DNA from 3 places in the Paenibacillus sp. TY11 genome. Region 2 is predicted to be linked to each of the others. Evidence: predicted binding sites of a transcription regulator. Region 2 holds the regulator's gene; each other region holds the start of a gene.

Region 1 (4,628 bases), on a different contig from region 2:
AATTGACTACTGCTGAAATAGCCGCAGGCGCAAGGTCTGCGATCGTGCAGGAATTGAGAGGAGTCGTTAGTAAAGGAATCGCAGAAGGAGTAGGGATGGTTGTTGAGTGGTTGATTTATTATGGTAGCAAAGTAATACTTTAATGATCTGAAAACGAGAGGTGCATCATGGAAAACCCGGATATAACTCAGCTTGAGAAGCGTATGAACATTTTGCTTGAATGGAAATCTGTATTGTTGCGTTTAGCAGAAGATGAATTGTCACCATATGATAAGTGGTGTGCAGAAAAAGAACTTAGTAGCGAAGATCAACATTTTATAACGAATCTTTGCATGTTATTTAACATGCGTTTGCATCCTGATCAAAGTAACCCCGATGTTCAAAAAATCACTAAAAACTTTGAAGAGCATTTCAAAGTTAATGATTTTGAGTTGAGTTACGAAGTGTTTGAAAAATTTATAAAAGATTATCAACTTAGAGAGAATCCAATTCATGAGTGGGATGCTCGAGAAGTGCTTGAAAAGCTGGCCGAGAGCAATAGGAGTGTTGAATTGAAGGAAAAGCTACTTGGTTAGCTATAGATTCTAAACGGAATAGGTAAAAAGGTCCCGCCAATCATTAGGTTAGCGGGACCTTCTTCGTTGCAGGAATTACCACAGAATCCACCGAATAGCTATTTGAGGTGATCAGCATGAACTATACATATAAAGTGTTAAAGTCCGATATAGAGCTGTTTGCAGCTGCATTAATCCAGGTAAGAGTATATGGGGTCCAGTTGTTGGGAGATGATTTAATAGATATTGTGGACTACGGTGGAGTAGTGGAGAAGATTACACCGGAGTCGATTAAAATTAACGGATCTTATTTCTTGCGTAAGCAGTTTGAATTTAGAGTAGATGTGAAAGGCTCAACCGGGTAACTGGTATGAGTCTTACTAATACCCAATAAAAAATAAATATGCAAAAATATAGATTATATTTATAGATCAGCAAGTTTATGTTTAGACAATATGAGAGTGTTAATCTATCTTTATGGATATAGAAGATATTCATAGGGGGCTAATAATCATGTCAAAGAAATTTATGACTACTGTTTTAACTTTTTTTCTAATTAGTATCATCTTACTACCTTCTGTAACACATGCAGCTGCACTAAATAAAACAGTAAAAGGGATGCTTGGATTCTCACCTCCAGAAGGAACTACTGCAAAAGCTAGCAGTATTTATAGCAACTTTGTAGCGGGGAATTCAATAGATGGAGACATCGGAACGTATTGGAATGCCAGTACATTCAAAGGGAATATTGAATTAATTTTTCCTAGCCCAATCGAAATAAATTTCGTTCATATTACTACTGCTGCTACGCCACCGAGAGAGATTTCATACACCATTTATGGATTAGAAGGTGGAAAGTGGGTACCAATAAGTGAGCAAATAACTCATTCTTTAACTGCTACATATACAACGTCACAGCCTGATAAGGTGAAGCTTGGAACCTATGATGGTATAAAAATTGATGCTAACGGAGGTTCGTCATGGTTAGCATTTAACGAGATAACTATTGGCATGGTGGAAGCAATTGATCTTAAGGGTCAGCCACAGAACTCGTCTGCTAAATTAAGTTGGAATACAATCAAGGATGCTACTAATTATAAAATTAATTACGGTACACAACCTAATAAATATACAGATTCAATTTCTGTAGAAAAAGACGCGGCTGGTAACTATGTGGTTCCTAATTTGATAAATGAAACAACTTATTATTTTCAAGTAGTAGCTATTTTCAATGGTGTTGAGACATCGATTTCCAATGAAGCTGTAGTTACACCAACGGGGCTTTCAACGACTGATCCGACAACACCAGGAAATCCATCTCCAGAAGAACCGACTAATCCAAGCAAGCCTGGTACAACAAATCCTAATGAACCATCGACTGGCGAGCCTACGGATCCTCAATCTCCATCAGGCAACCGTGCAATTTTGGTGGTCACCATGACAACCGGCTTGGAAAAAGAGTTTGACCTGAGCATGAAAGAAGTTAATGACTTCATTGCTTGGTATGAGGGTAAACAGGCTGGTTCTGGATCAGCATCCTATGCAATCAATAAACATGACAATAATAAAGGACCATTCAGCAGCCGTAAGGATTACATGCTGTATGATCGTATTTTGACGTTTGAAGTAAGTGAATACTCTAAATAAATAAAAAGCTCTGCTGACCTTAATGGGGCGGCAGAGCTTTTTGTCTAGTCAGTTCTATAGATCTTCGAAGTATTTGATAAAATCAATTACACTGGCGTGCTGATTCTCAGAAAAAAGTCTAATATTATCTTTGAGACACCAAAATATCCAATTGAGGATATTCAGAATGCATACTTTTGTACAATCGGATATAATAAGAATTTCGACCGACATTGTAGTAATCGGTTAAAGAGAGATTACCTAAAGACAGGTCTTCCGCCCATTTACTCTGATCTCTTCCTCGTGGTCGCTCCGTTTGAACTGGTGCACCGTATACCAATTGCATTTTAGAACTAATTTTAAAGAATCGATCTATATAGTTTTGCATGTTACTAAATTTTTCAGGAAATAAAATCTGGCCGTCATACAGTTTAGTGTTGTTCTTATCTTTCCCAGTTAGGATATAAGTGTAAACTGCTTTGTACCCGTTGTATTCACCTCTGTAGTCCAAATAAGTATAGTACATATTACTCGCGCCGTAATCATCTAATTCAGTGACAGCATTGATGAGAGGCAGTGTCTCAGACCTTTTAATTTGCTGAACTGTCATACCCCATATAGCATTTCTAAAATCTTTCCCTTGCAACTCTGTTGGAATATTTTGGTTTTTACTCGGTGTAACTCCAATCCAGGCGTACTGTTCTGTAGAGTTACTGCCAAACGGTTTCCCGAGTGCTTGCGAAATTGCACGCAGAGGAAGGTAAGTTACTCCATTGTATGATTTAGAGCTAATAGGCATACGAATTTCTTTTCCGTTGATATAAATATTTTTAGCACCAATCACAAAGGTAATCGAATTATTCGAATTTGTTATTTTTACACGATCAGGAATATCGGGATCTACAGCAGCTGTATAGCCTAATTTTTTTAACAACGGGACAACTGGAACCATAAGGGTGTTACTTTCAATGCGAGGGGCAGATTGAAGTGTCACAATTTTTCCATCCAAAAAAATACGATAATTCGACGGATTCGCATGAATTGTTGGAATCGTTCCAAAATAGACAACAAAAATTAACAATAAGGTAAGAAGGCGCTTCATAATAATCTCCTCTTTTAATATTTCAGGACTTTGCAAAATCCTCATTTTACAAGTAGTCTATCAGACCTAGGAATATTTTTCTAGTATGAAAATCTCTTGTGTAGAACGTATGTTCGGAATGTAATTTCTACATAACACATCAGGAGGCTACTTACATGGGAAAGAAACTTGAGGGCAATGGATTATGGGAAAGCAGTCGGATAATCGTCCCTGAACATAAGGAAGCATATCTAAAGCTCATGAAAGATCGCCAACGGCGTGGTAAGCCTGAACTTGATGATCAAGAAGTGCAGCTAATTGAGCAGGCACTTATAGTCTCTTACAACACACGTCAGCCTGTATCGATAGTGGTTTTTAGCCCGTTCGATGACGAAGAACTCACAGGTGTAATCACGTCTATAAATACTGCTCGCAGGGAAGTAAAACTGTTTCGTGGCGAGGATGATTTTAGTTGGATTAAGTTAGAGGATATTATTTCAGCAAGTATCTAGCAGATAATCTAGGGGCATAAGAAGATTCGTGCGATTTCTGTCATAAAAGTATATATATTGGAAAATATTCATGGTATATTTATCCTAGAACTAAATACCTAGGGGGATATCATGAGAGTAATGGAAAGGGAAAGGTTATAGGAATTATCTTAGCAGTAATTGTAGTTGTGGCGATTATTAAATATTTAGGATTGCTTATTATCGCAGGAGGACTTGGATACTGGGGTTATAAAAAATATCAGAGTGCTAGGAGAGAAAATCAGAAAAGTAAACTAGCAATAGTATTATTTTCACTTGCTGGCCTATTTTTATTAGTATTCATCGGGAATCTGTCAAATAACAAGCAGGAATTATCAAGTGAAGCACCGTCAATTTCGACTAAAGTAGAACAGACACCTAAAGCACCTACTATAGTTAAAGCTGAACAAACAAATGTTATTTCTACCTCAACTACGAATGACGAATCAGCTTCTGAAAAACCAAAACGTATTCCTATAACCTTATTAGCGGGAACAGATGGAGACACGTTTAAAGCATCAGTTCAGGGGAAAGAGGAAAAGATTCGACTACTTTTAGTAGATACACCTGAAAGTGTAAAACAGGGTACACCGGTTCAACCGTTTGCAAAAGAAGCATCTGCTTTTACGCTGAAGCTATTAAAACAAGGTAATCTTTCCCTAGAGCTTGATGTTTCTGAACGAGATAAGTATGGTCGTTTACTTGGATATATATGGGTTGGAGATAAGATGCTGAATGAAATGTTAATCGAAAAAGGGTATGCTCGTGTGGCCTACATAGACACGCCAAACGTTAAATATGTCGATCAATTCAAAAAGATCCAAACCACCGCTCAAA
Region 2 (4,628 bases):
AAGGGGTACGACTTGCTCCGAACCATGAAGCTCACAAAGAAACAGGTTTTAGCCGACCGAGCTTATGGTACGAATGCCATCCGATGCTCTTATAGAAAAACAGCAGGCGATTCCGGTCATCCCGAGCAAGAAGAATCGCCATGTTCGAGCGGAATATGATCGGGATCTCTACAAAGAACGGCATTTGGTGGAATGCTTTTTAACAAAGTAAAGCACTACCGTCGCCTGGCGACTCGCTATGATAAATTGGCGTGTACGTTCAAGGCTTTTCTGACGTTGGCTTCCATTATGATCTGGCTTGCTTGAGTTTGAAGACACGCCCTAGTGAAGTGCGTTTTTTTCTGAGCTCCAATGGACTCATATGGCAAGGTGAATTTACATATTCGTGTTTTATCCAGTATAAGTTGATCGTCTTGATCAATAATCACAAAGGTCGGGTATCGAACTGTTTGCAGCTGCATTAAGTCAGGTAAGAGTAAATGTTGTGTGCGTGGATGAAGAATTACGTGTGACGTTTGAGGATTATGGTGGGCCAGTGGAAAAGTTTTCGCCTGAGTCGATCAAGATTAACGGAAAGCATTTCATGCGAGACCAGTTTGAATTTAGAGTAGATGTGAAGGGCGCTGCGGGTAACTGGTACGATCTCTTTCATGCCCAATAAAAAATAAATATGCAAATATATGGATTATATTTATAGATCAGCAAGTTTATGTTTAGACACAATTCCTTAATTAAATTATTCTTAGTTCTATTAAAAATATTGGAGGATTATCCTAATGAAGAAAACATGTATTACAATTTTATTTTTAGTCCTTTTATCTCTTCCCTTATCAAATGTTTTTGCTGCTGAAGCAGAGTATTCAGAAAATGTAATTCCAAAAATGACAACTAACATTTTGCCATCTGGAGTAGCAAGCGCAAGTAATGAATATTCATACGCATATGAGGCATTTAACAAGGAATTTGCCACTATTGCTAGTGCGTGGACATCAAGTACAACTACTGCTTGGCTAAGATATGACTTTTCCAATCCTGAAGTTATTGAGCAATATGTTATATATCCACAGACGACGGCAACTGACCGAGCCCCTAAAAATTGGACTTTCGAAGGCTCAAATGACGGGATTACTTGGAACGTACTAGACACTCAGTCAAATATTACTGGATGGGTAAATAGCACTCCCAAAAAATTCTCTTTTTCTAATTCTAATTCATATAAGAATTATAGAATTAATATTACAGCCAACAATGGAAGTCAGTATCTAGCTCTTAGCGAATTAGAGATGATGTCTAAAGTATCGAGCTCCACTCCTAATCCAGGAACAGAGGATCCAACTTCAAACGGGGACCATGCTATTCTAGTAGTTACCATGACAACCGGTTTGGAGAAAGAATTTGACTTAAGCATGACTGAGGTTGAAGACTTTATTGCCTGGTATGAAGGCAAACAAGCTGGATCTGGATCGGCTTCATACGCCATTAACAAACATGACAACAACAAGGGACCATTCAGTAGCCGTAAGGATTACATGCTGTTCGATCGTATCCTCACGTTTGAAGTAAGTGAGTACTCTAAGTAACTTTGCTACAAATAAAAGGACCATACCAAGATATAGCTGGTATGATCCTTTTTATTTGCAGTATGTAATTCAGATTGTGATTCTTAAAAACATTTTTGATATTTGATAATTTTGGTGCTTATGTGGTGATTTCTTTTGAACGATATCAGTAGATAGTGGATTAGCATGAACTGCACATATAAACATCGTAAAAGCAAATATCGAATTTTTCATCACTGCTTTAACCCAAGTGCGAGTGTAGGTTGTATCCATCGATGAAGTTTTTTTAAAAAAAAGGAAGGCCGATGAATTTAAGCAGTGCGATGGGATTTAGCAGTTTGGTGTGCCGTGTAAACACAAAAAAGCAGGAAGAATCCTTCCCGCTTTTTGCTTGAAAACGATTATTAACGTCTGCGTTGTCTATCATTTACGCTAAACAGATTAACAGCCAGTGCGTTACCTCTTGCGCGCGCAATGGCTCTTTGATTGGAACGGATGTTTAATCTTCTTCTTCTCAAATCACGTCTGAAATGTCTTCTGCTCATAATATCACCTCCCTTCAAAGAAATGAAGGTACGGTTGAATCTTAGTGGTGTTTACGCTTACGCTTGGAAATTTTGATATTCAATGCATTGGTTGCTAGTGCATTTCCGCTTCCTGTTTTAGCAGCTGCGGCCTGAAAGACTTTAACGACCAGATATTTGTTTTTCCCGATGCGATGCTTATACGTTTTAACTCTATTTCTGATCATCTGCATATCTCCTTTGCTTAGGTCTGCTATATACATATGTCAATTGTGCTAGTAATGTATCAGCATAAATCTATTAAAAGTAAAAAAAGCTGCTACCTATGTTCCTAATGTTTAACAAAAAACTCATGCTAACCTGCCTTCGCCTTTCCAACTTTACGTTGTAGGAGAATGTTACAGCAGGTCAGCATGAGTCAAATAGTGTAGATAAAGATAATATGCAGTTTAGTATGAATATTATTTACTATTAAGGGTTTTAAGTTTTTTTTCGAAGTACGCCTCTTGGGCAAGAATATGATTCAGTTGTTCTGAGAGTTGTTTATATTCTTGGCTGTCTTCTGGGTAATTATTTCTTTCGGAAATTGTAGCTTCAAGTTGCTTTTCTAAATACCTGAAATGGATAAGTATTTGTATGTACTGAATACGATCGTAGGTTGTTATGTTTGATTTCTCTTTTGCATACAAATGATCCATTGTTGGAACTGCACAGCTTATGGCGATAAATATCACAACAAACGCTGAAATTATATTTTTTTTCATTTAATTCCTCCTATAGAGGCTATGAGTAATATATCATATTTATCTAGAACAAAGAAAGATCCATTTGTTTCACCAATAACAGTACAGCAGATCAAGATCAGTGGGGGATTATTTAAGATGAGGGGGCGGATTTTTATAGTAGATACAATATAGGTTGCTGAAAAGGAAAGAATAGTTGTGAGATACATAGTAAACATAATGACAATACAAAACCGGCTTACCCTAGGCAGCCGGTTTTGTATTAGTGGATAGAATGACGGGGAAGAAGAAACGAGAAATCAGTGGAAGTCCCGGAAAAGTCCTACAACCTTGCCCAAAATGCTGACATGTGTCAGGCGAAGAGGTTCAAAGGCTGGATTTTCAGGTTGAAGGCGAATATGATCTTTTTCTTTGTAGAAGGTTTTAACAGTAGCTTCGTCTTCATCTGTCATAGCTACAACAATGTCGCCGTTATCGGCGGTCTGCTGCTGACGTACGATTACATAGTCTCCGTTAGCAATACCAGCTTCAATCATGCTTTCGCCTACAACAGATAACATGAATATTTTATCCTCACCAACAAAGTGTTGGGGAAGAGGAAAGTAATCTTCAATATTTTCTGTCGCCGTAATAGGAAGACCAGCAGTTACTTTGCCGACGACGGGGACACGACTAATGGAGTAATTAATCAAGTTGCTATTATCCGATTCGTCTTGACCGAGTAACTCAATAGCCCGTGGTTTGGTAGGATCGCGGCGAATGAGTCCTTTTTTCTCTAAACGATCCAAATGACCGTGAACCGTAGAACTGGAGGCCAATCCGACAGCCTCGCCTATTTCGCGTACAGAAGGGGGGTATCCCTTTAGACGCACTTCATTGCGGATAAATTCAAGAATGGCCTGCTGGCGGCTCGAAATCTTAGACATACCGTATCAACCCCATTTAGTAACGTTTGGGAAAATTATAGCATAGAACCTCCGTTCGTACAAACATAAGTTCTAAATAATCCCTAAAAATAATTGCGAACTTTTGTTCTCTTTTCTATTGAACAAAACAAATGTTCGTGTTATATTGTGAAAAACATAAGAACAAACGTTTGGAGGACACGGCCAATGATGAAATATAGTACTTATCAAAGTATTTTTCCGATGAATTTAGAAAATATACAGGAGACCCGAAAAGAGGGTAGGGTGCGTTTTGTACAGATTATTACTAATACTTTTTTACTTAAGCTTCTTATTCTAGTGATTGTCGCTTGGATTGCAGGGGCAGGTGTGCTTACGGTTTTCGCAGCTCCTTCAGTTTCCAAGGAAGAAGTGACCAAACTGACCGTACAACCTGGGGATACATTGTGGCAGATTGCCGTGAATCATAAACCGGAACGAATGGATACACGGGTATATATAGAAGGAATTGTGCGGATTAACGGTTTGGAGGATCGGGGTGTGCAGGCAGGTCAGGTACTCAAGCTTCCGCACTTCTGATCTACAGACTATTAGAGCTTGTCAGGGAGCGTAATGCGGAAGCCTTGACAAGCTCTTTTCTACATGTCAAAGTGTATTATATCTTTGCTTTTATGGAGGGGACACAATTTGGATATAGACAGCTTGGTACAGCGCATTAATGAATTAGCGCGCAAAGCAAAATCCGAGGGATTGACGGAAGCGGAGACCACAGAGCGCGCCAATCTTCGGGAAATTTACTTAGGTAACATTCGCCGTAATTTTCGGCAGCAGCTTGAAACAATTGAATTTGTGGACGATGATACGTCGAAGGGAAATGGCGGGCTGAAGCATTAATGT
Region 3 (4,628 bases), on a different contig from region 2:
TGATGTTGATATTAAGACGGGTAGTAGCGCAGTGGTTCATTTGAACCTGGAGAAGCGGTAGCGTTCGCCTGAAAGCTTTCCAAAGGAAAGCTGCTTCGGAAGTATAAACCTAGGGGGATTCTTACCTTTAAATGTTTTACCTAATCTCAAAAATCCCGTTGCAGCAGCGATCGTAAGATCAAATGAAACGCGGGGCTGCGCCCCATCGAACACCACACTTTTAAGGACTTTGAGTAATCCAAGAATGGGAGTGAAGGATTTGCCTTCAGTAATATTAGAACGCAGCCGTAAAAAAAGGCTGGAGCACGCACACCCTTGGGTGTTTAAAAACGAAATAGCCAAGATTGAGGGTGATCCAGAGGCAGGCGATTTGGTCAGCATCGTTAACCATCAGGGGCGTTATTTGGCGACAGGTTACTATAATCCGGCTTCACAAATTACAGTGCGTGTGATGTCCTATGAGCCGCTGGAAGCGATGGACCAAAGCTTTTTTGCCAAACGCTTCCGGAATTGTCTGGAGCACCGCGAACGTTTTGTGACCGGGGGAGACGCTTATCGGTTGGTGTACGGCGAGGCTGATTTTTTGCCTGGACTGATTGTAGACCGTTTTGGTGATGTGTTGGTCGTGCAGCTGTTAACGCTTGGCATGGATCGGCGCAGGGAAGAAATCAGGGATGCGCTCGTTGAGGTAGTTGGTCCTGTTGGTATATATGAACGCAGTGATGTGTCCATCCGCGAGCTGGAAGGATTGGAACAGACGAAGGGGCCTTTGTACGGTGATTGCCCGCGGCATGTGGTGGTGACGGAAAATGGCTTGCAAATCAAGGTCGACATCGTAGAGGGCCAGAAGACTGGTTATTTCTTTGACCAGCGTGAAAATCGTGCAGCAATTGCGCCGTTAATGACAGGTTGGGGAGCACGTAGCGGAATTACGCTACAAGAAGTAGCGGCAGACCCAGAGGATGCTGGCACAACGGTCATGAAGCCTGTGAATAAAAGTGGTAAGGTTGTTGAATTCCCGTTCTGGGACGGAGCAACCGTACTGGAGTGTTTTTCACATACGGGAAGCTTTACGCTCAATGCTTGTAAATACGGTGCTAAAAAAGTAACTTGTCTTGATATTTCTGAGCATGCGATTGAAAGTGCGCGGGATAATGTCAAGCTGAACGGTTTTGAGGAACGCGTCGAGTTTGTCGTCGACGATGCTTTTCAATATTTGCGCAATCAGGTTAAAGGTGTAGAGGAACGCAACGCGCGAGCCGGGGGCAAAGGAGATACATCCAAGCCACTGACAGCAGGTGGCGGACGCACCTTTGATGTGGTCATTCTTGATCCGCCAGCTTTTGCTAAAACGAAGAATGCTGTCAAAGGAGCTACACGGGGATATAAAGATATCAACCTGCACGGGATGAAGCTCGTCAATGAGGGCGGCTATTTGGTGACGGCAAGCTGCTCGTTCCATATGCGGCCGGAGCTGTTTTTGGACACGATTAAGGAAGCGGCGGCAGATGCTGGCAAAATCCTCCGCCTGGTAGATTGGAGAGCGGCTGGTAAGGACCATCCTCAAATTTTGGGTGTGGAGGAAGGCCATTATTTGAAATTCGCCATCTTTGAGGTGCGCAGCCGGACACAGCTGTAGGTTTCAAACAAAGCCAAAGTCAACCACCTTTTTGGTGGTTAAATAGGTGAAATAGGTAAAATAAACTCGTTTTAGGTATAAATCAGTCCTGTAGAGAAGGCATGCACCAAGCCAACCTGCGGGACTGTTTGTTTTTTAGAGGGGGGATCAATTGCTACAACATGGCAAACGTACGTTCTTTTCTCCCTTGCCTGATATGCTATACTGTTTAATAGAATGTTGTTCGTTGGAAAGGAGGCCGCATCATGTCGGTCCGCTTGTTGATTGGCCGCTCTGGTAGTGGTAAAAGTACGTTAATCCGCAATGAAATGACGTCTATGTTACGCGAGGAGCCGCTAGGTAAGCCTATGCTGTTACTTGTACCGGAGCAATCGTCATTTGCTTCTGAACATGCGTTGCTTACAGAAGCCGGAAACGGTATTCAGGGGTCGGTGCGCGCCCAAGTGATGGGATTTCATCGTCTTGCCTATTTAGTCATGCAAGAAACCGGGGGTTCAGCACTGGTGCCTGTAACGGAAGAAGGCAAGAAGATGCTTTTATATAAAATTATTCGTCGTCGCAAGGATGAACTGAGTTTGTTTAAGGATTCGGGAGACCAGCTCGGCTTTGTAGATCGGTTGAATACGTTGTTTACGGAGCTAAAGCAGTACGGAAATGATACTCGGTCAGTACCGGAGCAACTGGAGCGAATGAATGCTGCGGGGGAGTCAACTCCGATTTTGCGCGGCAAGCTCAAAGATATCAGTCTAATCTATGAAGATTTTGAACGAGAGCTGACGCTTAGATATATTGACGGTGAAGATACGCTGCGCATGCTGGCAGAACAGATTGCCGAGTCTTCCCTTGTGCGCGGAGCAGATATTTGGATGGATGGCTACCGCAGGTTTACACCGCATGAATACAAGGTGGTGGAGCAGCTTATGCTGCACGCTTCTTCGTTGACGGTGGCGCTGACTTGCAGCCGCAGCTACGAGAGCGGACAGCTTCCGCATGAGCTGGATTTGTTTCATCCCTCAGCGGCTACGTATGTAAAGCTCAAAGGAATGGCAGACGAGCTGATGATAGAGACGCAGACACAATTACTGCGCCCTGATCCGCTGCCGAGATTTAAGGAACGTCCGGCGTTGGCGTATTTGGAGGCTAACTTCGAATATCGTACAGGGCTGCGAAATCAGGAACAACGGATGCGGCTGCAGCAGCTACGAGAGCAGTGGACAGAAGAACAGCCGGAAGGCATAAAACTGTATGCTGCGGCGAATCGCCGCGCTGAGTTGGAAGGGGCTGTACGCGAAATGCGTCGTCTGGCCCGAGATGAGGGCGCGCGTTATCGGGAGATGGCCCTGTTTGTGCGTCATATTGAAGATTATGAGCCTTGGGTGGAACCGATATTCAAGCAATATGATGTTCCGGTATTTTTGGATCAGCGGAGAAGTGTATTGCATCATCCCTTGGTAGAATTGATTCGGGCTTCGCTGGATATCGTGCAGCGGCGTTGGCGATATGAGGATGTATTTCGTGCGGTCAAAACAGACCTTCTACTGCCGCTGGATGGTCGGGTGAGCCGCGAGGAGATGGACCGTCTGGAAAACTATGTACTGGCGTGCGGAATACAAGGCAGCCGTTGGACAGACGGTCGGCCTTGGCAGGCTGTGCCCAGCTTGTCGCTGGAGCTGGGGGAGCAGGAACGGAATCGTCAACGGGATGAAACGTTGGATTTGATGGAGCTGTGCCGGGATGTGATCGTGACGCCTTTACGTGCGTTTGAGAAACGTATGGGTAAGGCACGAACTGCGCTTGAGAAGTGTGAAGCGGTGTATCTGTTGCTGGAGGATGCAGAAATCGGCCACAAGCTGGACGCCTTCATTCATCAGGCTGAGGGAGCAGGAAATCCTGAGCAGGCGAAGGAGCATCGTCAGGTATGGGATGCGGTGCTTGAACTACTGGATCAAATCGTCGAAATGATGGGTGACGAGAGACTGGATACTTCTTTGTTTGCGGGTGTGCTGGAAACGGGATTGGCTGAGTTCCGTATGGGACTTGTTCCACCAGCTCTGGATCAGGTTCTGGTCGGAAACACGGACCGTACGCGTGTAGCTGGTATTCAACATGCCTTTGTGCTAGGTATGAACGAAGGTGTGATGCCGGCTGTGTTCCACGAGGACGGTGTTCTGAATGAGCAGGAGCGTACGGCATTAAACGAGCGAGGTGTAGAGCTGGCGCCGGACATGACGAGACGACTGTTGGACGAACGTTTTCTCGCTTATACGGCCCTTACCTCAGCCGGTAAAAGCCTGTGGATGAGCTATGCAGTGACCGATGAAGAAGGGAAGTCGTTGCTGCCGTCAGAGTTAGTACGACATGTGCGGCAACTGTTTCCTGGTCTGGACGAACGTCCGCTGGCTGGATACCCTTTGCCTGGGGACGCTTGGACGACGCAATGGGAGTATGCTTCCCATCCGTCCGAGGCTTTGCCGCAGCTCATTGCGCAATTACGGCATTGGCGGCGTGGCGGTGACATTTTATCCCCCTGGTGGGAGGTATATAACTGGTATGCCAGCCAGCAAGGGCGTGAGAAGGACAAGCTTCGCCAGCTGTTGACCTCACTTTTTTACGAAAACCATGCCGAAATGCAGAAGGAAACGAGCCGCCGTCTGTACGGCAGCAAGCTGCGTACCAGCGTATCTCGTATGGAGCGTTTTGTAGCATGTCCGTTTTCGCACTTTGCCTCTCACGGTCTTCGTTTGAAAGAACGTCAAATGTATCGCCTGAAGGCGCCGGATATCGGACAATTATTCCATGCAGCGCTTGGAGAGATGGCAATCAATTTGCGTAAACGCAACGTCAGCTGGGGTAGTCTCAGCACCGAGGAATGCCGCCAAGAGGCGGAAAGTACAGTGGAGCGTCTGGCTCCTCGTCTGCAAGGCGAGATTTTAATGAGCTCCAAGCGGTATGGCTACATTTTGCGCAAGTTGAAAGACATCGTGAGCCG

What was found. The regulator LexA, encoded in region 2, represses DNA repair genes until DNA is damaged. The targets are predictions, from matches to a motif close to CGAACATATGTTCG.
Region 1: AC6EJC_RS03645 (YolD-like family protein) is a predicted target of LexA. The motif match lies at 3,385-3,398, and genes of this name have one in related genera.
Region 3: addB (helicase-exonuclease AddAB subunit AddB) is a predicted target of LexA. The motif match lies at 1,805-1,818, and genes of this name have one in related genera.

Annotation. Positions count from the first base shown of each region.
Region 1 covers NZ_JCBAIQ010000002.1:316,862-321,489, reverse strand. Annotated here, with positions in the region: gene AC6EJC_RS03670 (hypothetical protein) at 1-143, shown strand, start outside; gene AC6EJC_RS03665 (hypothetical protein) at 168-575, shown strand; gene AC6EJC_RS03660 (hypothetical protein) at 692-919, shown strand; gene AC6EJC_RS03655 (fibronectin type III domain-containing protein) at 1,068-2,201, shown strand; gene AC6EJC_RS03650 (copper amine oxidase N-terminal domain-containing protein) at 2,326-3,282, opposite strand; gene AC6EJC_RS03645 (YolD-like family protein) at 3,438-3,773, shown strand; gene AC6EJC_RS03640 (thermonuclease family protein) at 3,941-4,628, shown strand, end outside.
Region 2 covers NZ_JCBAIQ010000006.1:70,278-74,905, forward strand. Annotated here, with positions in the region: gene AC6EJC_RS07925 (transposase) at 1-159, shown strand, start outside; gene AC6EJC_RS07930 (hypothetical protein) at 440-661, shown strand; gene AC6EJC_RS07935 (discoidin domain-containing protein) at 777-1,580, shown strand; gene AC6EJC_RS07940 (hypothetical protein) at 1,964-2,104, opposite strand; gene AC6EJC_RS07945 (hypothetical protein) at 2,146-2,310, opposite strand; gene AC6EJC_RS07950 (hypothetical protein) at 2,545-2,847, opposite strand; gene lexA (transcriptional repressor LexA) at 3,126-3,752, opposite strand; gene AC6EJC_RS07960 (LysM peptidoglycan-binding domain-containing protein) at 3,942-4,310, shown strand; gene AC6EJC_RS07965 (DUF896 domain-containing protein) at 4,419-4,625, shown strand.
Region 3 covers NZ_JCBAIQ010000017.1:7,819-12,446, reverse strand. Annotated here, with positions in the region: gene AC6EJC_RS18245 (class I SAM-dependent rRNA methyltransferase) at 260-1,639, shown strand; gene addB (helicase-exonuclease AddAB subunit AddB) at 1,885-4,628, shown strand, end outside.